Regions from separate parts of the Tardiphaga sp. 768_D3_N2_1 genome, predicted to be linked through region 1. Evidence: predicted binding sites of a transcription regulator. Region 1 holds the regulator's gene; each other region holds the start of a gene.
What was found. The regulator PhoB, encoded in region 1, activates phosphate uptake and scavenging genes when phosphate is short. The targets are predictions, from matches to a motif close to TGTCATNNANCTGTCAT.
Positions count from the first base shown of each region.

Region 2: the regulator PhoB is predicted to act here: its motif matches at 4,186-4,202, upstream of AB8A27_RS09150 (Orn/Lys/Arg decarboxylase N-terminal domain-containing protein).
Region 3: the regulator PhoB is predicted to act here: its motif matches at 3,845-3,861, upstream of AB8A27_RS24565 (DUF2794 domain-containing protein).

Region 1 covers NZ_CP197245.1:5,759,705-5,766,842, reverse strand. Annotated here, with positions in the region: gene AB8A27_RS27090 (aspartate aminotransferase family protein) at 1-285, opposite strand, end outside; gene AB8A27_RS27085 (GcrA family cell cycle regulator) at 732-1,241, shown strand; gene phoB (phosphate regulon transcriptional regulator PhoB) at 1,500-2,204, opposite strand; gene phoU (phosphate signaling complex protein PhoU) at 2,295-3,008, opposite strand; gene pstB (phosphate ABC transporter ATP-binding protein PstB) at 3,035-3,862, opposite strand; gene pstA (phosphate ABC transporter permease PstA) at 3,859-4,704, opposite strand; gene pstC (phosphate ABC transporter permease subunit PstC) at 4,706-5,704, opposite strand; gene pstS (phosphate ABC transporter substrate-binding protein PstS) at 5,857-6,867, opposite strand.
Region 2 covers NZ_CP197245.1:1,997,639-2,004,776, forward strand. Annotated here, with positions in the region: gene AB8A27_RS09140 (YgiQ family radical SAM protein) at 1-1,134, shown strand, start outside; gene AB8A27_RS09145 (N-acetyltransferase family protein) at 1,191-1,763, opposite strand; gene AB8A27_RS09150 (Orn/Lys/Arg decarboxylase N-terminal domain-containing protein) at 1,785-4,142, opposite strand; gene AB8A27_RS09155 (molybdopterin molybdotransferase MoeA) at 4,303-5,511, opposite strand; gene AB8A27_RS09160 (hypothetical protein) at 5,620-5,907, shown strand; gene AB8A27_RS09165 (CbtB domain-containing protein) at 5,965-6,147, shown strand; gene AB8A27_RS09170 (CbtA family protein) at 6,151-6,870, shown strand; gene AB8A27_RS09175 (HAD-IA family hydrolase) at 6,867-7,138, opposite strand, start outside.
Region 3 covers NZ_CP197245.1:5,228,936-5,236,073, forward strand. Annotated here, with positions in the region: gene acnA (aconitate hydratase AcnA) at 1-2,555, shown strand, start outside; gene AB8A27_RS24560 (DUF1223 domain-containing protein) at 2,724-3,476, shown strand; gene AB8A27_RS24565 (DUF2794 domain-containing protein) at 3,873-4,235, shown strand; gene AB8A27_RS24570 (N-acetyltransferase family protein) at 4,252-4,776, opposite strand; gene AB8A27_RS24575 (Bax inhibitor-1/YccA family protein) at 4,859-5,647, opposite strand; gene AB8A27_RS24580 (ABC transporter permease) at 5,960-7,138, opposite strand, start outside.

The DNA.
Region 1 (7,138 bases):
GCTCTGTTCGCACAGCCGCGCGGCGAGGCGCTCACCGTCCGGGCTCTTGAACAGGTTCGACATGTGCCAGAGCTTGGTGGCCTGCTCCTGCAGCGCGGCGACCATATGCGGATGCGCATGACCGAGAGCGTTCACGGCAACGCCGCTGGTAAAATCGAGATAGCGCTCGCCATCGGTTCCAATCAGCCACGCGCCTTCACCGCGCTCGAAAGCGACATCCGCACGCGCGAAAACAGGCAGCAAGTGAGCCTGAGAGAGGGGCGAAGACGTTGCGTTGCTGGTCATAACCGTTCCGATCGAAAAGACTGCGGCCGCGTCGATGACAATTGTGCGAAATCGAACAACGGACCCTAGAAACGAAACGTGCCGCCCTTCTCGGGCGGCACGTGGGCATTATTCTATGTGTGCTGTGAAGACTGTCAACCGCGCACTGCGGCTTTCGAGTCACACGGAGTCGCAGAAAAAGCCGATTTTGCAGCTTTATTTGCAGAAGCATGTGGACGCGGCATGCCCGACTCTTGCGTGCGAGTCACGGCATATTGTAGCTTTTGCCTTGTCGGATACGACATCTCGTGCGGCGGTAGATCCTTTTGACACATCCAGTGCGGCGTAACAGCCGGACGCGAAATTCGCGCCCGGTGAGCGCTAAGGGATTCTGACCGCAGGGATTTTTGAAGTCTCAACTCGCAGCGCCGCCTGGTCAGGCCGGCGTTCACGAAGGGAAAACTGCGATGACGGTAATGACATGGACCGACGATCGCGTCGAACAGTTGAAGAAACTCTGGGAAGGCGGCCTCTCCGCCAGCCAGATCGCTGCGGAACTCGGCAACGTGACCCGCAACGCCGTGATCGGCAAGGTGCACCGTCTCGGCCTGTCCGGCCGCGCCAAGAGCCCCTCTTCGGCAGCTCCGCGGCAGCGCAAGGCGCGCCCGGCGCAGCAGATGGTACGCGTCGCCCGCCCGATGGCCCGCGGCAACACCGCGCTGGCCCATAATTACGAGGTCGAGGCCGAGCCCGATCCGATCGCCTATGACAATGTGGTGCCGATCAGCCAGCGCCTGTCGCTGGTCGAACTCAGCGACGCCACCTGCCACTGGCCAATCGGCGATCCGTCGAGCGCAGACTTCTACTTCTGCGGCGGCAAGGCCCTGACCGGCGCCCCTTATTGCGCGCATCACTCGCGCATCGCCTATCAGCCGGCAAGCGACCGCCGCCGCGCAGTACCGAAGCCGGCACGCTGAGCTGGAAGATATCTAAAGCAAATGAAAATGCCCGGTGATGAGCCGGGCATTTTTCGTTGGGGGCAGCAAGTGTGACCGAGAGACGCCTGAACCAAACTCAATGTCGTCCCCGCCTAGCACGCCGAAGGCGTGCGCGGGGCGGGGACCCATAACCACCGACTAAGTGGTTGGGGCGAGTATTCGCAGGCGTCCTGGATAGAGCCGAGAAGACGGAGGCTATGGGTCCCCGCCTTCGCGGGGACGACACAGCGTGTGTTGTTACTCCGCCGCCTTGTCGAAGCGGTCGTCCAGCGCGTAGCCGGCACCACGCACGGTGCGGATCGGATCCGGCTCGCCGGCGGGATTGAGCAGCTTGCGCAGGCGGCCGATATGCACGTCGACGGTGCGCTCGTCGATATAGATGTCGCGGCCCCAGACGCTGTCGAGCAACTGTTCGCGGCTGAACACGCGGCCCGGATGTTCCAGGAAGAACTCCAGCAGGCGATATTCGGTCGGACCGAGATCGATCGGGCGGCTTGAGCGCACGACGCGGCGCTTGTCACGGTCGAGTTCGATATCGCCAAACGCCAAGACGGTGGCGAGACGCTCGGGAGCTGCACGACGCAGCAGACCCTTCACGCGCGCCAGCAGCTCCGGCACCGAGAACGGCTTGACGATATAGTCGTCGGCGCCGGTGGCGAGACCGCGAACGCGTTCGCTCTCTTCGCCGCGCGCCGTCAGCATGATGATCGGCAGTGCCTTGGTTTCAGGCCGTGCGCGCAAACGGCGGCACAGTTCGATGCCGGACAGGCCCGGCAGCATCCAGTCGAGCACCACGAGATCCGGCACCCGCTCCTTCAAGCGGGTGTCGGCATCGTCGCCGCGAGCGACGGTTTCAACATCATAGCCTTCAGCGTCGAGGTTGTAGCGAAGAAGCGTCGTGAGGGCTTCCTCGTCCTCCACCACCAGAATGCGTGCATTCACAGCCATATGGTCAATATCCTCAGTGACGTCCGATAAGCCTTAAATCATGATCCTTGCGGGAAACCGGCTTCCGCTTTCCCGCATCATGCTTCAGGCCGTCGGCGTATTCGCGAATGTGGTCATGTCGCCCTTCGGGCGCTTGTCGAGGATCTGCTGGCCCTCGATCATGTAGAACACGGTTTCCGCAATGTTGGTGGCGTGGTCGCCGATCCGCTCGATGTTCTTGGCGCAGAACATCAGGTGGATACAGAACGAGATGTTACGCGGGTCTTCCATCATATAGGTGAGGAGTTCGCGGAACAGCGAGGTGCAGATCGCGTCGATTTCCTCGTCGCCCTTCCACACCGTCATGGCGGCGGGCAGATCGTGCGCGGCATAGGCGTCAAGCACGGCCTTGACCTGGGTGGTCACGAGGTCGGTCATGTGTTCGAGGCCGCGGATCAGCTTCAGCGGATGGAAGTCGCTGTCCAGTGCATTGACGCGCTTGCCGATGTTCTTGGAGAGATCGCCGATGCGCTCCAGATCGGTGGCGACGCGCAGCGCGCCGACGATCTCGCGCAGGTCGACAGCCATCGGCTGGCGCTTGGCGATGGTCAGCACGGCACGCTCTTCGATCGTGCGCTGCAACTGGTCGATCTCGGCGTCGGTGGCGACGACGCGCGCACCGAGCGCGACGTCTCGGCGGATCAACGCATCGACGGATTCGACGATCTGCCGTTCTGCGAGGCCACCCATCTCGGCGACGAGACGGGTCAGCTCCTGCAGATCGTCGTCGAAAGCCTTGGTGGTGTGTTCAAAAGCCATATCTAAATCCTCCCGCGAATATCGCGTCAGCCGAAGCGGCCGGTGATGTAATCCTGGGTGCGGCGATCGGTCGGCGACGTGAAGATCTTGTTGGTCTGATCGAACTCGATCAGCTCGCCGAGATACATGAAGGCCGTGGTGTCGGAGACGCGGGCCGCCTGCTGCATGTTATGGGTCACGATCGCGATCGTGTACTGATCCTTGAGCTCGTCGATCAGTTCCTCGATCTTCGCGGTCGAGATCGGATCCAGCGCCGAGCACGGCTCGTCGAACAGGATCACCTCCGGCCGCACCGCGATGGTGCGTGCGATGCACAGACGCTGCTGCTGACCGCCCGACAGGCTGAGGCCCGACGCGTTGAGCTTGTCCTTGACTTCGTTCCAGAGCGCACCGCCGCGCAGTGCCTTTTCGACGCGGCCATCCATCTCCGACTTGGAGATCTTCTCATAGAGACGGATACCGAAGGCGATGTTTTCGTAAATCGTCATCGGGAACGGGGTCGGCTTCTGGAACACCATGCCGACACGGGCGCGCAGCAGGTTGAGGTCCAGCTTCGGATCCAGAATGTTCTGGTTGTCGAGCATAAGCTGACCCTCGGCGCGCTGGCCGGGATACAGGTCATACATGCGGTTGAAGATGCGCAGCAGCGTGGACTTGCCGCAGCCCGACGGGCCGATGAACGCCGTCACGCGGTTCGCCATCAGCGTCAGGTTGATCTTCTTCAGGGCGTGATGTTCGCCGTAATAGAAGTTCAGATCGCGCACGGTGACCTTGGGCCGGGTCTCGCCCTGCAGGACCGACGGCGGCGGCATCGAGACGGAAGAAACGCCAGACGACACAGAAAGCTCACTCATTTTGCTGTCCTCTCGGCGCCGAGAATGCGTGCGCCAATGTTAAGGGCAAGTACGGTCAAGGTGATGATCAGGGCACCGCTCCAGGCGAGCTGTTTCCAGTACTCGTAGGGGCTCTGCACGAAGTTGTTGATGGTCACCGGCAGGTTGGCCATCGTCTTGGTGAGGTCGAGGCTGAAGAACTGGTTGCTCAGTGCGGTGAACAGCAGCGGCGCCGTTTCACCGGCGACACGCGCGGTCGCCAGCAGCACACCGGTGATGAGACCGGCGCGGGCTGCACGATAGGCGATCCGCTTGATGACCAGGGAGCGCGGCAGGCCGAGCGCCGAGGCCGCTTCACGCAGCGGGTTCGGCACGAGGCCGAGCATGTCTTCAGTGGTACGAACCACGACGGGGATCACGATCACGGCGAGCGCAAGCGAACCGGCGAGAGCCGAGAAGCCGCCCATCGGAACCACCACCGCACCATAAACGAACAGGCCGATGATGATGGACGGGGCCGACAGCAACACGTCGTTGATGAAGCGGATCACCGAGGTGAGTTTGTCGTGCTTGCCGTATTCCGCGAGATAGGTGCCAGCAAACAGGCCGAGCGGCGCACCGATGCCGACGCCGATGATGGTCATGATGACCGAACCGACGATGGCATTGAGCAGACCGCCCTCCTGCGAACCGGGCGGCGGCGTGTTCTGGGTAAAGATCTGCAGGCTGATGCCGGCGAGCCCGTTGTAGAACAGGGTGAACAGGATCAGCGCGAGCCAGGTGACGCCAAAGAGAGCGGCACCCATGCAGAGCCCACGGACGATCTTGTCATTGCGACGGCGTGAAGCGTAAATCGGGTTCATGTTAGTTGCCCGCCTTCTTTTCCAGACGCAGCAGCATCAGGCGCGCTGCCGAGAGCACCACGAAGGTAAGCACGAACAGCAGCAGGCCGAGCAGGATCAGACCCGACTGATGCAACCCGTCGCTCTCCGCGAATTCGGAGGCGATCGCCGCCGAGATCGTGGTACCCGGACCGAACAGAGATCCGGTAATGCGGAACGAGTTGCCGATGATGAAGGTCACCGCCATCGTTTCACCGAGCGCACGGCCGAGCGCCAGCATGACGCCACCGATCACACCGACGCGGGTGTAGGGGATGACGACATTGCGGACGACTTCCCAGGTGGTGCAGCCGACGCCGTAAGCGGCTTCCTTGAGCACCGGCGGCACCGTCTTGAACACGTCGACCGAGATCGAGGTGATGAAGGGGAGCACCATGATGGCGAGGATGAGCGAGGCGTTGAACAGCGAGAGATAGGACGGCGGACCGGCGAAGATGGTGCCGAGCACCGGCACGCCTTCGAACATGTTGATCAGGAACGGCTGGAAGTGATTGGCCAGGAACGGGCCGAGCACGAAGAAGCCCCACATGCCGTAGATGATCGAGGGAATACCCGCGAGAAGCTCAACGGCCATGCCGATCGGGCGGCGCAGCCACTGCGGGCACAGTTCGGTGAGGAACACCGCGATGCCGATGCCAACCGGAATGGCGATAGCCATCGCGATCACCGAGGTGATCAGCGTGCCGTAGATCGGGCCGAGCGCGCCCAGCACCGGCGGATCGGCCGACGGCGCCCAACGCTGCGTGGTCAGGAAGGAGAAACCGAATTCCTTGAGCGCCGGCCATGCGCCGACGATGAGCGACAGAATGATGCCGCCGAGAATAAACAGAACGGACAGTGCCGAGATGCGGGTGATCCAGTAAAACGCCTGGTCCCCGGTCTTGAAGGCATTCAGAGCCTTCGCACGATCATAAGGTCCGGCAGCGTCCATCGAAGAGCTCTGTACGGCCATGTCTGCCACGCCAGTCCCCTGTAATTGTTACAATACCCCAAAACGCGTTGCCCTGGATGGGCTTGTCAGGGCGCGAAGTCAGAAGAGAAGAAGAAAGAAACTCAGCCCTGCAGTGCAGCGAACGGAGGAGAGATGCCCCTCTCCTCCGCCCACACGCCAGATTAGCTCTTGATGTCAGCCGACCAGGTCTTTTCGATCAGCTTGACGACCGAGTCCGGCATCGGGATGTAGTCGAGCTCTTCAGCAGCCTTGTCACCCTTTTCGAACGACCACTTGAAGAACTTCAGCGCTTCAGCCGACGCCGCCTTGTCGGTCGGGGTCTTGTGCATGAGGATGAAGGTCGCCGCAGTGATCGGCCAGGACGCGTCGCCCGGCTGGTCGGTGAGGATCACGTAGTAGCCGGGAGCCTTTGCCCAGTCGGCATTGGCAGCAGCAGCCTGGAAGGCAGCGACGGTCGGCTGCACGGTCTTGCCAGCCTTGTTGACGAGACCAGCATAGGTCAGCTTGTTCTGCTTGGCGTAAGCATATTCAACATAACCGATTGCGTTCTTGGTCTGACCGACGTTGCCAGCAACGCCTTCATTGCCCTTGGCGCCGACGCCAACCGGCCACTCGACAGCCGTACCGGTACCGACCTTGGTCTTCCAGTCAGCCGAAGCCTTCGACAGATAGTCGGTGAAGTTGAAGGTGGTGCCCGAACCGTCCGAACGACGAACGACGGTGATGGCGGCCGACGGCAGCTTCAGCTTCGGGTTCAGCTTGGCGATGGCAGCGTCGTCCCACTTGGTGACCTTGCCGAGATAGATGTCGCCGAGCACTTCGCCGGAGAGGATCAGTTCGCCCGAAGCAATGCCTTCGAGATTCACGACGGGAACGATGGCGCCCATCACCATCGGCCACTGAACCAGACCGTCCTTATCGAGCTGCTCAGCCTTGAGCGGCGCATCGGTGGCGCCGAAGGTCACGGTCTTCGCCTGGATCTGCTTGATGCCAGCGCCCGAACCGATCGACTGATAGTTCAGACCGTTGCCAGTCTCTTTCTTGTAGGCGTCGGCCCACTTCGAATAGACGGGGAACGGGAAGGTCGCGCCGGCACCGGTGATGTCGGCGGCAAATGCCGAGGTCGAGGCGGCAACGAGGCCGGCAGCGACGATCGCTTTGAGGAATTTCATGGGATGTCTCCAATCTCGTGAGCGACCGCGCCGGATGCGCCAGTCGTGCTCACGCCGCCCGTTTAGGGGTGGTCGATTGTGCTTTTATGATAGTTCCATGACACTTGGATGACGACAACAAGCATCTGTAAATGCTTTGTTTTTCAGCTTCTACAGATAATTTTACCGTGCAAATGACACCGAAAATGCCCTTCCATAAGCGTCATGGCAGGCCGTCAAAATCGGCCGTCACAGGGGTTAACAATATGTTTCAGAAGGTAGAATCCGGCCT
Region 2 (7,138 bases), 3.8 Mb from region 1:
CTCAACCCGCCGCCGATCCCGCTCACATCCGAGGAGATGGATGCGGTCTACGATCTGCCTTATGCCCGCGCGCCGCATCCATCCTATGGCGATCAGAAGATTCCTGCCTGGGACATGATCAAGTTCTCGGTGACGATCATGCGCGGCTGTTTCGGCGGCTGCACTTTCTGCTCGATCACCGAGCATGAAGGCCGCATCATCCAGAACCGCTCGGAAAAATCGATCCTGCAGGAGATCGAGCGTATCCGCGACAAGACGCCGGGCTTCACCGGCGTCATTTCGGACATCGGCGGCCCGACCGCAAACATGTATCGGATGGCCTGCAAGGATCCGAATATCGAGAAGGCGTGCCGGTTGCCGTCCTGCGTGTTTCCGGACATCTGCCCGAATCTCAATACCTCGCATGACGACCTGATCCGCCTGTACCGCAAGGTGCGCGAGACCAAGGGCATCAAGAAGGTGATGGTGGCGTCGGGCGTGCGCTACGATCTCGCGGTGCAGAGCCCGAAATATATCGAGGAGCTCGTCACGCATCATGTCGGCGGCTATTTGAAGATCGCGCCCGAGCATACCGAGCGCGGCCCGCTCGACAAGATGATGAAGCCCGGCATCGGCACATTCAACCGCTTCAAGAAGATGTTCGAGGCGGCCGCGCAGAAGGCCGGCAAGAAATACTATCTGATCCCGTATTTCATCGCCGCACATCCGGGCACGACCGACGAGGACATGATGAACCTCGCGCTGTGGCTGAAGAAGAACCGCTACCGCGCCGATCAGGTACAGACCTTCCTGCCGTCACCGATGGCGACCGCGACGGCGATGTATCACACCGGCGTCAATCCGCTGCGCGGCATCAGGCGCGGCGCGAGCGAAAAGGTCGAGGCCATCAAGGGCCTGCGGCAGCGCCGGCTGCACAAGGCGTTTCTGCGCTACCACGATCCCGATAACTGGCCGATATTGCGCGAGGCATTGAAGCAGATGGGGCGTGCCGATCTGATCGGCTCACATCCCGAACAGCTTGTTCCGGCGCATCAACCTGTCGGCACCGGCAAGGGCGGCGGCACGCGGCGCCCGGTGAGATCCGGCGGCAAGATGCAGCGCTTCACGACGAAGGGCGTACCGATCAGGAAGTGAGCGACGGGCACGTGTCGTCGCTACGCTCCTCGCAATGACGGCGGAGAGACTGTGGTCTAGAGAATCCGCTCCGAAAACGGTACCGGCGGTGGCGGCGTGGTCGACCCCGCTGCCAGCGAGCGCTGCACCATGATCGTATCGGCCCAGCGGCCGGAGCGATAGGCGACGCCGGGCAGCAGGCCCACGCGAGCAAAGCCGAAGCTGTCGTGAAGGCCGAGCGAGGCTGTGTTGTCGGCATCGATATAGCCGATGATCTGCCGGAAGCCGGCGGCCGCGCAGACGTCGATCAATTCGCGCATCAACAGGCGGCCGATGCCCCGGCCGACATGTCCGTGGTGGATATAGATCGAGTGCTTGACCGTGTAGCGATAGGCCGGTCGCTTGCGGAACAGCACCACATAGGCGTAGCCGACCACCTCGCCGCCCTGCGTGGCGACGAGATGCGGGAACCGTTTGCTGCGCAGGTTCTTGCGCCGGTCTCTGAGATCGTCGGGCTGCGGCGTGTCGGCGTCGCTGACGCCTTCCTCGACGCCTTGCCGGATGTGCCGGCGATAGATCGCCAGCATGGCATCGACGTCGGTGTCGCGCGAGGGTCGTATGACGACCGGCTGTTCGAGTTCCGTTTGCAAATCAGGCTCCTTACGAGCTCCCTATTCGGAGACCACGTAAGTGTAAAGCCGGATCCGGCCATTGGCGTCGACCTTGCGGTAGATGCCCTGGATTTCGACGTCGAAGCCCGGGAATGTGTTGAAGCAGGTCTCGAACATCTTCAGATAATCGATCATGGGCTTGGCCCGTTCGGTGAGGCGCTCGCCCGGCACGATCGTGGCGATGCCGGGCGGATAGACCACGAACGGCGTCGTCGCGACGCGCCCGAAAAGCTCATCGATCGAAACGTAATCGACGTCGTTGCGCACCAGACAGCGCGCGGCATCGTGGGGTGACATGGCGATCTCCGGCAGATGGTCGGCGGAGAACTGCCTGGTCTGGAGGTCGCTCACATTGGCCTCGCGGAAGAACCGGTGCATGTCGCCGCACAGATCCCGCAGGCGTACGCCCGCATAACGCACAGGCCGGCGCCTGGCGAATTCCGGGATGACGTCTTCCAGCAGCGCGTTGTCGTCATGAAATTTCTTGAAGGCGACAAGGCCCGATATGAGCGTGCCGGCCTTGCTGGCTTCCACGCCCGGCGTCAGCAGGAAGAGCAGCGAGTTGAGATCGTTCTTCTCCGGCACGATGCGGTTTTCGCGCAGGAATTGCGCGACCACAGGGGCTGGGATGCCGTGGTCGGCATAGGCACCGGTGGTGCGATCGAAGCCGGGGGTCAGGACCGTCAGCTTGTTCGGATCGGTCATGGCGAAGCCGGCGACCATGCCCGGGAAGCCGTGCCAGGCAGCCTCAGGGGCGAGCTGCCAATAGGAGGGATTGGTGGCGAGCTGATCCGTGCCAACGCTTTCCCACGGCACGTTGTGAACGGCGCCTTCGCTCGATGCATCGGGAATTGCGACGCGCTCGGGCACGAAGGGTTCGAAGAACCAACGGCGCTCGGTGCGGGTTTCCTTCTCTTCGAATTCGCGGCGGACCGCGCGCATCTTCTTGCGCAGTTCGATGCCGAGGCGGATCGTGTCGTCCCACAACACTTCGCCCGAGCGTCCCTTCATCATCTGCGCGCCGACATCCAATGATGCAAACAGCGGATAGAACGGAGAGGTCGAGGCGTGTTGCATGAAGCTCTCGTTGAAGCGCCGATGCTCGACACGGCGCTTCTGCCCGCGGATATGCCGATCCTTCATGTGGATCTGCGACGCCTGCGAGAAGCTCGCCAGCTGCTTGTGGGTCGACTGTGTCGCGATGATGCCCGGCGAATCCGGGCCGAGCTCCTTGAGCCCCATGGCGAACCGGCCGGCATAGAGCGGATGGAATTTCATGAAGCCAGCCCAGGCTTCGTCGAACAGGATGTAATCGCAGAGATGACCGATGCGCTTGATGATCATCTCGGCGCTGTAGATGGTGCCGTCATAGGTGCACTGTTCGATGACGGCGACGCGGAACGGGCGCGGACGCTTCCAGGCTTCGGGATCCGTGACCAGCGGATTGGTGCGGATGCTCTCGCGGAGAGCCTTCTCGTCAGTGGCCTCCCAGTTCATCGGGCCGATCAGGCCCCAGGGATTGCGCGCCGTCGGCACATAGATCGGCACGCCGCCCGAGATCATCAGCGCACCATGCAAGGCGGCCTTGTGGTTGTTGCGGTCGAACAGCACCAGATCGCCATCGGTGACCAGCGCCGACAGGGCGACCTTGTTGGAGGTCGAGGTGCCGTTGAGCACGAAATAGGTTTTCTCCGCGCCAAAAATCTGCGCGGCTTCCTTCTGCGCCTGCAAAGCAGGGCCTTCGTGGGTCAGGAGATCGCCGAGATCGAGCACCGAATTGTCGAGGTCGTCGCGGAACACGGCTTCGCCGAGATGTTCCATGAACACGCGGCCGATCGGGCTGCGGCTGTAGAACACACCGCCATTGTGCCCGGGGCAGGTCCAGAGCTGGTTGCCTTCTTCGGCATAGTCGACCAGCGCGCCGAAGAAAGGCGTCTTTAGCGTCTCGGCATATTGCTTCAACCGGCTGATCAGGTTCTTGGCGATGAACGGCGGGGTTTCCTCGGACAGGAAGACATAGCCGTCGATGAAATCGAGCACCTCGACCGGGACGTCCTCAAACCGCTTGCGACGGATCAGCAGGATGATGGGGAAGTCCAGGCCGCGTTTGCGCATCAGGTTGATCAGCGCCGCGGTCTTGCCTTCCAGGCCCTTCTTGCCCCAGTCGACCACCATGCAGCCGATCGCCGCGTCGGTCTGGACCGCGATGGTGGCGTCTTCGAGCTTGCGCGCCTTGACGACCTCGAAGCCGGAACGCTCGATCTCCTCGACGATCTGATTGAGGCGAATGCCCTCGAGATCGTCGGCTTCGAAAGTCGGCATCGCGAAGAGGAAATTGAAGCGTTTGAAATAGTCCATTTGTCCACCGATCTTGTTTCGCTGCGATCTCTCGCTGCGTTACGTGACAATTCAGTGACTGAAATTGCGTTAAGGTATCTCAATCAGGAAAAAGGTCTGGGGAGCATGCCGCGAGGCGGGAGTTCCGCCAGCCGCGGCATCCGTCAAAGCTTGTTGGCCGCTAGACCGGCAGCCGGATGATCGCGCAGGAATCGCCCGCCACAGCCGCGGGTGCGAATGGCTTGCGGATCAGAAGTCCACCGGCGACAGCGAGATTCCCCAGCAGCGACGAGTCCTGCTTGATGACCGGCGTCGCCACCACAGTGCCGTCGGCGCGGGTCTCGAGGCGCGTGCGCAGATAATCCTCGCGCTGATCGTTGGCCCCGAGATCGCGGCCGAGCACTGCGGGTTCGATTGCATGGGCGATGTCGTTTCGACCGGACAGCGCACGCAGCAGCGGCACCATGAACAGGAAACCGCAGACATAGGACGACACGGGATTCCCCGGCAGGCCGACCACGCGCATTTCCTGACGGCGTCCATGCATCATCGGTTTGCCGGGCCGCATCGCGATCCGCCAGAACGCCATCTCGACGCCGGCATCGATCAGCGATTGCTGCACGAGGTCATGGTCGCCGACTGACGCACCGCCGGTGGTGATCAGCACATCGGCCTTCAGATCGATCGCGCGTTGAATGGCGGATGTGGTCGCTTCCAGCGTGTCGACGGCGATACCGAGATCAATCACTTCGGCGCCTTCGGCGCGCGCCAGCGCACGCAGCGCGAAGCCGTTGGAGAGCACGATCTGGCCTGGGCCGGGGATCGCACCGGGCATCACCAGTTCGTCGCCGGTGGCAAGCATCGCGACGAGGGGCCGGCGCCGCACCGGCAATGCCGCATGGTTCATGCCGGCGGCAAGAGCGAGATCACGGTCGGTGAGGCGCGTGCCGGCGCGCAGCAATACGTCACCTTCGTTGAAGTCGACACCGGCCGGGCGGATATGCTTGCCGGAGATTGCGGCTTCGTTGATCCCGACGACGTCGCCGTCGCGTGTTGTGTCTTCCTGGATCACCACGGCGTCGGCGCCGGCCGGCAGCACGCCGCCGGTGAAGATCCGCAGGGCCTCGCCGGCTTGCAGGGGGCGATCGAATGGTTTGCCCGCAGCAATTTCGCCGATCACACGCAGCTTCGCACCCAGCGTCGCATCGGCGGCGCGTACCGCATAACCGTCCATGGCCGACATGGGCTCCGGTGGCTGTGTGCGCAGCGAAGCGATGTCGCGGGCCAGCACGCGGTGGAACGCGTCTTCCAGCGGCACCATCTCCTCGGGCAGCGCATCGGCGCCCGCGAGAATCGCGGCCATGGCATCGGTAACCGGCATCAGGGCCATCGGCAGGGTCTCCGGCAGTGTGGGCGCCCGTCATAGCGGAGAGCGGGAGCCGACGCAAAACCACCGGCACTTTGGCGGCGCCGGGAAACGCGATAGACATCGGCGATCATGACCGACCACGTTTCCGCTGGCGATAATGCGCCGCTTTGGCGCGCCGATGTCGATGCGCTGGCCTTCCAGCCATCCGGCCATCGCGGGCTGTGCATGGTGCACCGTCACGCGTTCCGGACGCTGCTCCGGCGCTATCCGTCGCCGGAGGAATGTGCAGCCTATTTCCACGATCACCGGGTAGTGTTTCAGGCGGCGGCCAGCGCCAAACTGGTGCGGGCAGGGGTGGCGGTGGATGCCAATTTCCACCTGACCAGCCGCGATCTTGCCCGCGCGATGCAAAATTAGCGGTCGCGCCGCGGATGCAACTCGGTTAAAATCGGGGTCTAATTCGCGAGGATTCCGATGCAACAGACCCAGACCGCCCAGATTTCCGCCGTTACCACCGACGTCAATGTCGTCGTGCAGGCCGTTCTGGCGATGGCGCTCGGTCTGTTTATCGTCGGCGTGGTCGGTTTCTCGCATATCAGCGCCGTTCACAATGCGGCCCACGATACGCGCCACGCCAACGCATTCCCCTGCCACTGAGACATGTCCGTTTTCAGGTCGATCGTTTTCTCGGCAGTAGTGGCTGGCGCGATCACTGGTGCTGCCATCACCGGCGCCCAGATGGTCGGCACCATTCCGCTGATCCAGAAAAGCGAAGTCTATGAGCGAAAGGCCGGGGCGCCGACGGCCGCCGTACAGCCCGCGCATACGCACGACCATGGTGCCGCAGCCAGCCCCGCCCATAGCCACGAGGCCGAGTGGGAGCCTGCCGAGGGCTTGCAGCGTAATGCCTTCACTACCGGCGCCAATATCCTGACTGCCATCGGCTTCGCTTTGCTGCTGGCCGGCATCTTCGCGCTGCGTGGCCGGGCCGTGAGCTGGCGGGAAGGGCTGTTCTGGGGTCTCGGCGGTTTCGTCGTCTTCACGGCGGCGCCCGGCCTCGGCCTGCCACCGGAATTGCCGGGGATGCCTGTCGCTGACCTCACACTGCGCCAGACCTGGTGGATCGGCACCGCCTGCGCCACTGCGGCCGGGCTCGGCCTGCTGGCCTTCCGCAAGGCCTCATGGGCCGCCATTCTCGGCCTTGGCCTAATCATCCTGCCGCATCTGATTGGAGCCCCGCAGGCGCCGGCTGGTCATACGGATGTCCCGGAAAGCCTATCGCATAGCTTCGTCGTCGCGGCGGTCCTGACCAGCCTGCTGTTCTGGGCGCTGCTCGGTGTGCTGACCAGCATCGCCTTCCAGCGCATCTCGCGGGCTTAAAGCCCCAGTGCCTTGAGGGCCTCGGCGACGGATGTCGGCGAGGTCACGTGCACGGTCTGCAATCCGCAGGCGCGAGCCGCCTCGATGTTTTCGGCAAGATCGTCGAAGAATACGATGCGGTCGGCAGGCATGCCAATCTCCGAGATCACATGCCGATATGCCTCCGCATCCGGTTTTCGCAAGCCGATCGAAGAGGACAGAAATACGCTTCGAAAGTGGTTGAGCAGATCGGCATGCCGCTGCGAAAAATGAGCGACGTGCGCAGGAT
Region 3 (7,138 bases), 530 kb from region 1:
ACGGCCGCACCGTCAAGAAAGACGACATCGTCGCGTTCTCGAAATGGGTGAAGAAGCGCAAGCTCGAGCATGAAATCGCGTTCCGTCCCGCCCGCGTGCTGATGCAGGACTTCACAGGGGTCCCGGCCGTGGTCGACCTCGCGGCGATGCGTAATGCGATGCAGGCACTGAAGGGCGACCCGAAGAAGATCAACCCACTGGTCCCCGTCGATCTGGTCATCGACCATTCGGTGATCGTCAACTTCTTCGGTGACAACAAGGCATTCGGCAAGAACGTCGCCGAAGAGTACAAGCAGAACAAGGAACGCTACGAGTTCCTGAAGTGGGGCCAGAGCGCCTTCTCGAACTTCTCCGTGGTGCCGCCCGGCACAGGCATCTGCCACCAGGTCAATCTCGAATATCTCGCCCAGACCGTCTGGACGAAGAAGCAGAAGATGACTGTCGGCAAGAAGACCGCGACCTTCGAGGTCGCCTATCCCGACACGCTGGTTGGTACCGACTCGCACACGACCATGGTCAACGGCCTCGCCGTGCTCGGCTGGGGCGTCGGCGGCATCGAGGCGGAAGCCGCGATGCTTGGCCAACCGCAGTCGATGCTGCTGCCTGACGTGGTCGGCTTCAAGCTGTCGGGCGCGCTCAAGGAAGGCGTCACCGCCACCGACCTCGTGCTCACCGTCACCCAAATGCTGCGCAAGCAGGGCGTCGTCGGTAAGTTCGTGGAATTCTATGGTCCCGGCCTCGACGCCATGTCGGTCGCCGACAAGGCGACGATCGGCAATATGGCGCCGGAATATGGCGCGACCTGCGGCTTCTTCCCGGTCGATGCCGCCACTATCGATTATCTGAAAACGTCGGGCCGCAAGACCGCGCGTGTCGCACTGGTGACTGCTTATGCCAAGGCGCAGGGCCTGTACCGCACCGCCAAGTCGCCCGATCCGGTCTTCACCGAAACGCTGAAGCTGGACCTTGGTGACGTCGTGCCGTCGATGGCAGGCCCGAAGCGCCCGGAAGGCCGCGTCGCACTGCCAGCGATCGCAGAGGGTTTCGCCACGGCGCTCGCCGCAGAATACAAGAAGCCCAATGCCGACGAACGCTTTCCGGTTGAAGGCAAGAATTTCGATCTCGGCCATGGCGACGTCGTCATCGCCGCCATCACCTCCTGCACCAACACGTCGAATCCGAGCGTGCTGGTGGCTGCCGGCCTGCTCGCACGTAACGCCGTTGCCAAAGGCCTGAAAGCAAAGCCGTGGGTGAAGACCTCGCTGGCGCCGGGCTCGCAGGTCGTTGCCGGATATCTGGCCGATTCGGGCCTGCAACTCGACCTCGACAAAGTCGGCTTCAATCTGGTCGGCTTCGGCTGCACCACTTGCATCGGCAATTCGGGCCCGCTGCCGGAAGAGATCTCGAAGACCATCAACGATAACGGCATCGTCGGCGCCGCCGTGCTCTCGGGCAACCGCAACTTCGAAGGCCGCGTCTCGCCGGACGTGCAGGCGAACTATCTCGCCTCGCCGCCGCTGGTCGTTGCCCATGCGCTCGCCGGCACTGTGACCAAGAATCTCGCGGTCGAGCCGATCGGAGAAGGCAAGGACGGCAAGCCGGTCTATCTGAAGGACATCTGGCCGACCTCGAAAGAAGTGAACGCGATCATCAAGAAGTACGTCACCTCGACGATCTTCAAGAAGAAGTATGCTGACGTGTTCAAGGGTGACGCCAACTGGCGCAAGATCAAGACGGTCGAGAGCGAGACCTACAAGTGGAACATGAGCTCCACTTACGTGCAGAACCCGCCCTACTTCGAAGGCATGAAGAAGGAGCCGGAACCGACCACCGACATCATCGATGCACGCATCCTGGCCCTGTTCGGCGACAAGATCACCACCGACCACATCTCGCCGGCCGGTTCGATCAAGCTCACTTCCCCCGCGGGCAAATATCTGTCGGAGCACCAGGTGCGCCCCGCCGATTTCAACCAGTACGGCACGCGCCGCGGCAATCACGAAGTGATGATGCGCGGCACCTTCGCCAATATCCGCATCAAGAACTTCATGCTGCAGGGCGCCGACGGCAACGTGCCTGAAGGTGGCAACACCAAGCATTGGCCGGACGGCGAGACGATGTCGATCTACGACGCCGCGATGAAGTATCAGGCCGAGCAGGTGCCGCTGGTCGTGTTCGGCGGTGCCGAATACGGCAACGGTTCGTCGCGCGACTGGGCGGCCAAGGGTACACGCCTGCTCGGCGTTCGCGCCGTCATCACCGAGAGCTTCGAGCGTATTCACCGATCCAATCTGGTTGGCATGGGCATCCTGCCGCTGACCTTCGAGAATGGTTCGTCGTGGAAGAAGCTTGGCCTCAAAGGCGACGAGAAGGTCACGATTCGCGGCCTCACCGGCGAGATCAAGCCGCGCCAGCAGATGGTGGCGGAAATCGTGTCGGCCGATGGCTCACTCCACAAGGAGACGCTGCTCTGCCGCATCGATACGCTGGACGAGCTCGAATATTACCGCAACGGCGGCATCCTGCATTACGTGCTGCGTCAGCTCGCAGCCTGACGCCCGTGCGGGGTGTGACGTAGTGCCTCACCGCGAAGTGAGTGGCTAGTGAACAGAAGGCGGCCTATGAAAAGGTCGCCTTCTGGCGTTTGGGGGCTTGAACGTGTTAGCGACACCAATGTGCGACACCGTCTGTTATGTGTCCCACCTCGAGCGTAGCAAAACCTCATGAAATCCTTTGGCGGCATATCGCAGTGGACTGGCGCGCTCAGCGTGTGCGCCGCCATTGCAGCGAGCGGTAGCGCGCTGGCCCAGCCCCGGGCGGTGGTGGAGCTCTTCACCTCACAGGGTTGCTCGTCCTGCCCGCCTGCCGACAAAATTATCGGCGACCTCGCCAAAGACCCGTCCGTGATCGCATTGAGCATGCCGATTGACTACTGGGACTATCTCGGCTGGAAGGATACGCTGGCGGACTCGCGTTTCAGCGCGCGGCAGAAAGCCTATTCGCAGATGCGCGGCGATCGCGACGTCTACACGCCGCAAGTCGTCGTTAACGGCGCCACTCAGGTGATCGGCAGCGATGCCGATCGTATCCAGGGCGCTATCAGCGAAACCAAGAAAGGCGCCGTGATGACGGTGCCGGTGTCGATGTCGGTTTCCGGCAAACACGTCAACGTTTCCGTTGCCGCATCGAGCAATGCGCCCGATACAGCGCATGGCGAAGTCTGGATCTGCTCGGTGTCGAAGGCTGTGCCGATTACAGTCGGTCGCGGCGAGAATCGCGGCAAGCAACTGACCTATTACAATGTCGTCCGGAACTGGCTGAAGGTCGGTGACTGGACCGGCAACGCCGCTAACTGGACGCTGCCGCTGGAGAACATTTCCAGAGATGGCGTCGATGCCGCTGTCGTCTATGTCCAGGATGGCACGCGTGACAAGCCCGGCGCGATGCGCGGCGCGGCGTATACGTCGCTGCAGTAGGTTTTTCAAAACTCTGGAATCGTTGCTCTGTTTTCACAGGCAGAGCTACGCCGTTTTGAGAGATCGTCGCCGCTGACCGGCTATTGCCGAAGCACCCACCAAAAAGAAAAGGACCAACTTGCGTTGGCCCAGTGGGGATTAACTTCCTGCGCAGGGTCCGATCCCAACGACCGCGGGGGGCTGGGGGCTGAGGAATCCGAGACCGGAAGAACCGGACCCGACGCAGTATCTTCTTGTCGCAATCCAGAAGGGCGCCCGATGGGCCAAAATTTGGCGGCAATAAGATTCACCTGACGTTCCCGTGACGGGAAATTTCTACCGCTGGGCCCGCGGATCGGCCCTTGCAGAGGGCCTCAGTCGGCGCGATCATGTCGGGGATATGACAGGAGGCGCCGCATGAATGTGATTCCGGGAGATACTGAGCCCACCGAGAATCGCGCGGCGACGGGCTCTGCCGCCGCCGCGCCCGTCGTCAGCTTCAATCGCCTTGAACTCAGCCGCATCCTCAACCTGTACGGCCGTATGGTCTCCGACGGCGAGTGGCGCGATTACGCCATCGACTTTTTGCGCGACCGCGCGGTGTTCTCGGTGTTCCGCCGCTCGTCGGAAGTGCCGCTCTATCGCATCGAGAAAGATCCGCGACTGGCGCGCAAGCAGGGCATGTATAGCGTCATTTCAGCGAGTGGCATGATCCTGCGCCGCGGCCAGGAACTCGACCGCGTGCTCCTGGTGATCGATCGCAAGCTGGCGGTGGTGTAAATCGATTCGCAGAGCGTCAGGGCAGCGTGCGGGCGCCCTCGCCAAGTGCGAGCTGCATCGAGACGGTATCAAGCCAGCGACCGAACTTGAAACCGACATCGGGATGTACCCCGACCATCTGAAAGCCGGCATTGCGATGAACTGCGATGGAGCCGGCATTGGCGCTGTCACCGATCACGGCAACCATCTGGCGGTAGCCGCGGCTCTCGCATTCGGCGATCAGCCGCGCCAGAAGTTTGCCACCAACGCCCCGCCGCTGGGCTTTGGGATCGAGATAAATCGAATTCTCGACGGTAAAGCGATAGGCCGGTCGCGGGCGATGTGCGCTGGCATAGGCATAGCCGACAACCCGGCCTTCCAACACAGCCACGAGATACGGATAGCCTCCGCTCATCAGCGCCTCGAAACGCCGCGTCATCTCGGCCAAATCTGGCGAGACCAGTTCGAACGTGGCCGTGCCGAACTGCACCGCCTCGTCATAGATCGCGGTGATCGCGGGCAGATCCGCCGCGACTGCGGGCCTGATTTCAATATCGGACATAGGATAGAGACTATTTTTGCCCGACCCAAAAGAAAAGCCCCGGCTTTTGGCCGGGGCTAAGATCTTCCTGATGTCCTGAAACTTATTCGCGCTGTCCGAGCAGCTGCAGCAGCAGCGTGAACAGGTTGATGAAGTTCAAGTAGAGCGACAGGGCACCGGTGATTGCCGCGCGCTCGGCAATGTCTCCGCCCTGCGAGGCGTAACCGTAGATGTAGTCGTTCTTCAGGCGCTGGGTGTCGTAAGCGGTGAGACCCGCGAAGATCAGCACGCCAACGACCGACACGATGAACTGCAGCATCGACGAAGCGACGAAGATGTTCACGACGCTCGCGATGATGATGCCGAACAGGCCCATCAGCAGGAACGAGCCCATACCGGTCATGTCACGCTTGGTGGTGTAACCATAGAGGCTCAGCGCACCGAACGAGGCCGCGGTGATGAAGAACACCCGCACGATCGACGTGTGCGTGTACACGAGGAAGATCGACGACAGCGAGATGCCCATCAGAGCCGAGAACGCCCAGAACAGCATCTGCGCGGTGGCCGGCTTCAGCCGGTTGATGCCGAACGAGATGGCGAACACCATGACCAGCGGCGCCAGGATGAACACCCACTTCAGCGGGCTCACGAACATCGCGTAGCCGAACGGTGTCAGGTAGGAGCTGCCGATCCGGGCAGCGGCGCCCGACGGATCGGTGGTGACAGCCGCCATGTACACGCCGAGAGCAGCCAGGCCGGTGATGGCCAGACCGATCGTCATGTAGTTGTAGATGCGCAGCATATACGAGCGCAGTCCGGCATCCACGGCAGCGGCATCGCGCGCGCCGGCCCGGCCGAAGGGGGAAGCATAGTTACGGTCTAGATCCGACATGGTCGAAACCTCGATGTTGTCCGGCTGATCGCAAAGGGTTCGCGTCGCCGGTTCGAATTGTATCCCAGATATCTGCACTTCCTGACACTTAATTCGATTTCATAAAAAATCGATGTCATCTGCGCTCGGTATCTGACCCATAGGGTATGTGGTAAACTAACACATTCGCTGCAAGCTTCCACGCGTGGCGGAATGTCGCTCCGATTTACATTCAGGCAACCTGGTAAACTTTCAGCCTGGCGCAAGCTTGGCGATTTCTCAGCCATTTTGCACGAATCAGCCTGCGCAAAGGCCGCTTCGTGTCAAAACAGGTCACAAATTCCGTAACACGGTGGCGGGCTTCTGGTTCAAGGCTACCAACGTACCCGCCAGACCGAGCCCCACTGTGACAATAAGCGCCGCCAGTACCACGCCAGCGGCGCTGCCCGCCTGCCAGACGAAGCTGAGCGACATCAGACGCGTGATGATCAGCCAGGCCGCCACCGAGCCAGCGATGACACCGAAGACAGCCGTGGCCAGGCCGATCATCAGATATTCGAGCGCATAGGCACCGAGCAGCCCCGCGCGCGTGGCGCCGAGGGTCTTGAGGATCACGGCGTCATAGACGCGATGCCGGTGACCGGCGGCCAGCGCGCCGCCGAGCACCAGGATAGCCGAGAGCAGCGTGACCGCGCTGGTGCCACGGATCGCAAGGACGAGGTTGGTGACCACACTCCCGACGGTGTCGAGCGCTTCCCGCACCCGGACGGTGGTGATCATCGGGAATGCGTCGGCCACCGCCTTGACCAGACTGGCATCCTGGGACGGATCAGACTTCGGTTCGGTCAGCGTGGCGATATGAGTATGCGGTGCACCACGGAAAGTATTGGGCGAGAAAACCAGCACGAAATTGATGCCGAGGCTCTGCCAGTCGACGGACCGCATGTTACCGATCCTGGCGGTGATGTCGCGGCCGAGCACGTTGACGGTGACCTCGTCGCCGAGCTTGAGCCCGAGCCCGTCGGCTAGCTTCTTCTCGAACGAGACCAGCGGCGGACCGCTATAGTCGGGCGCCCACCATTCGCCCTCGACCAGCTTGGAGCCGCGCGGAACCTCGTTGGTGTAACTGAGGCCGCGGTCGCTCTGCAGCACCCATTCGGCATCGGATGACGGCTTGAGGTCTTCTGCCTTGACGCCGCGCGCGGCGACGATCCGGCCGCGCAACATCGGCACATCCTCGACCGTCGATTGCGGCTGCTTCTCCTTGAGAAACGCGCTGAAGCGGTCGGCATCGGTGGAGGGAATATCGATGAAATAGAACGACGGAGCTTTCTCAGGCAGTGCCGCCATGAACTGCCGGCGCAGATTGCCGTCGATCTGGGTGACGGTCACCAGCACTGTCAAACCCAGCCCGAGCGACATCACCACGGATGGTGTCAGCGCGCCCGGCCGGTGGATATTTGCGATGGCGAGCCGCAGCATGGTCATACTCGGACGCGGCAATTTGCGCGT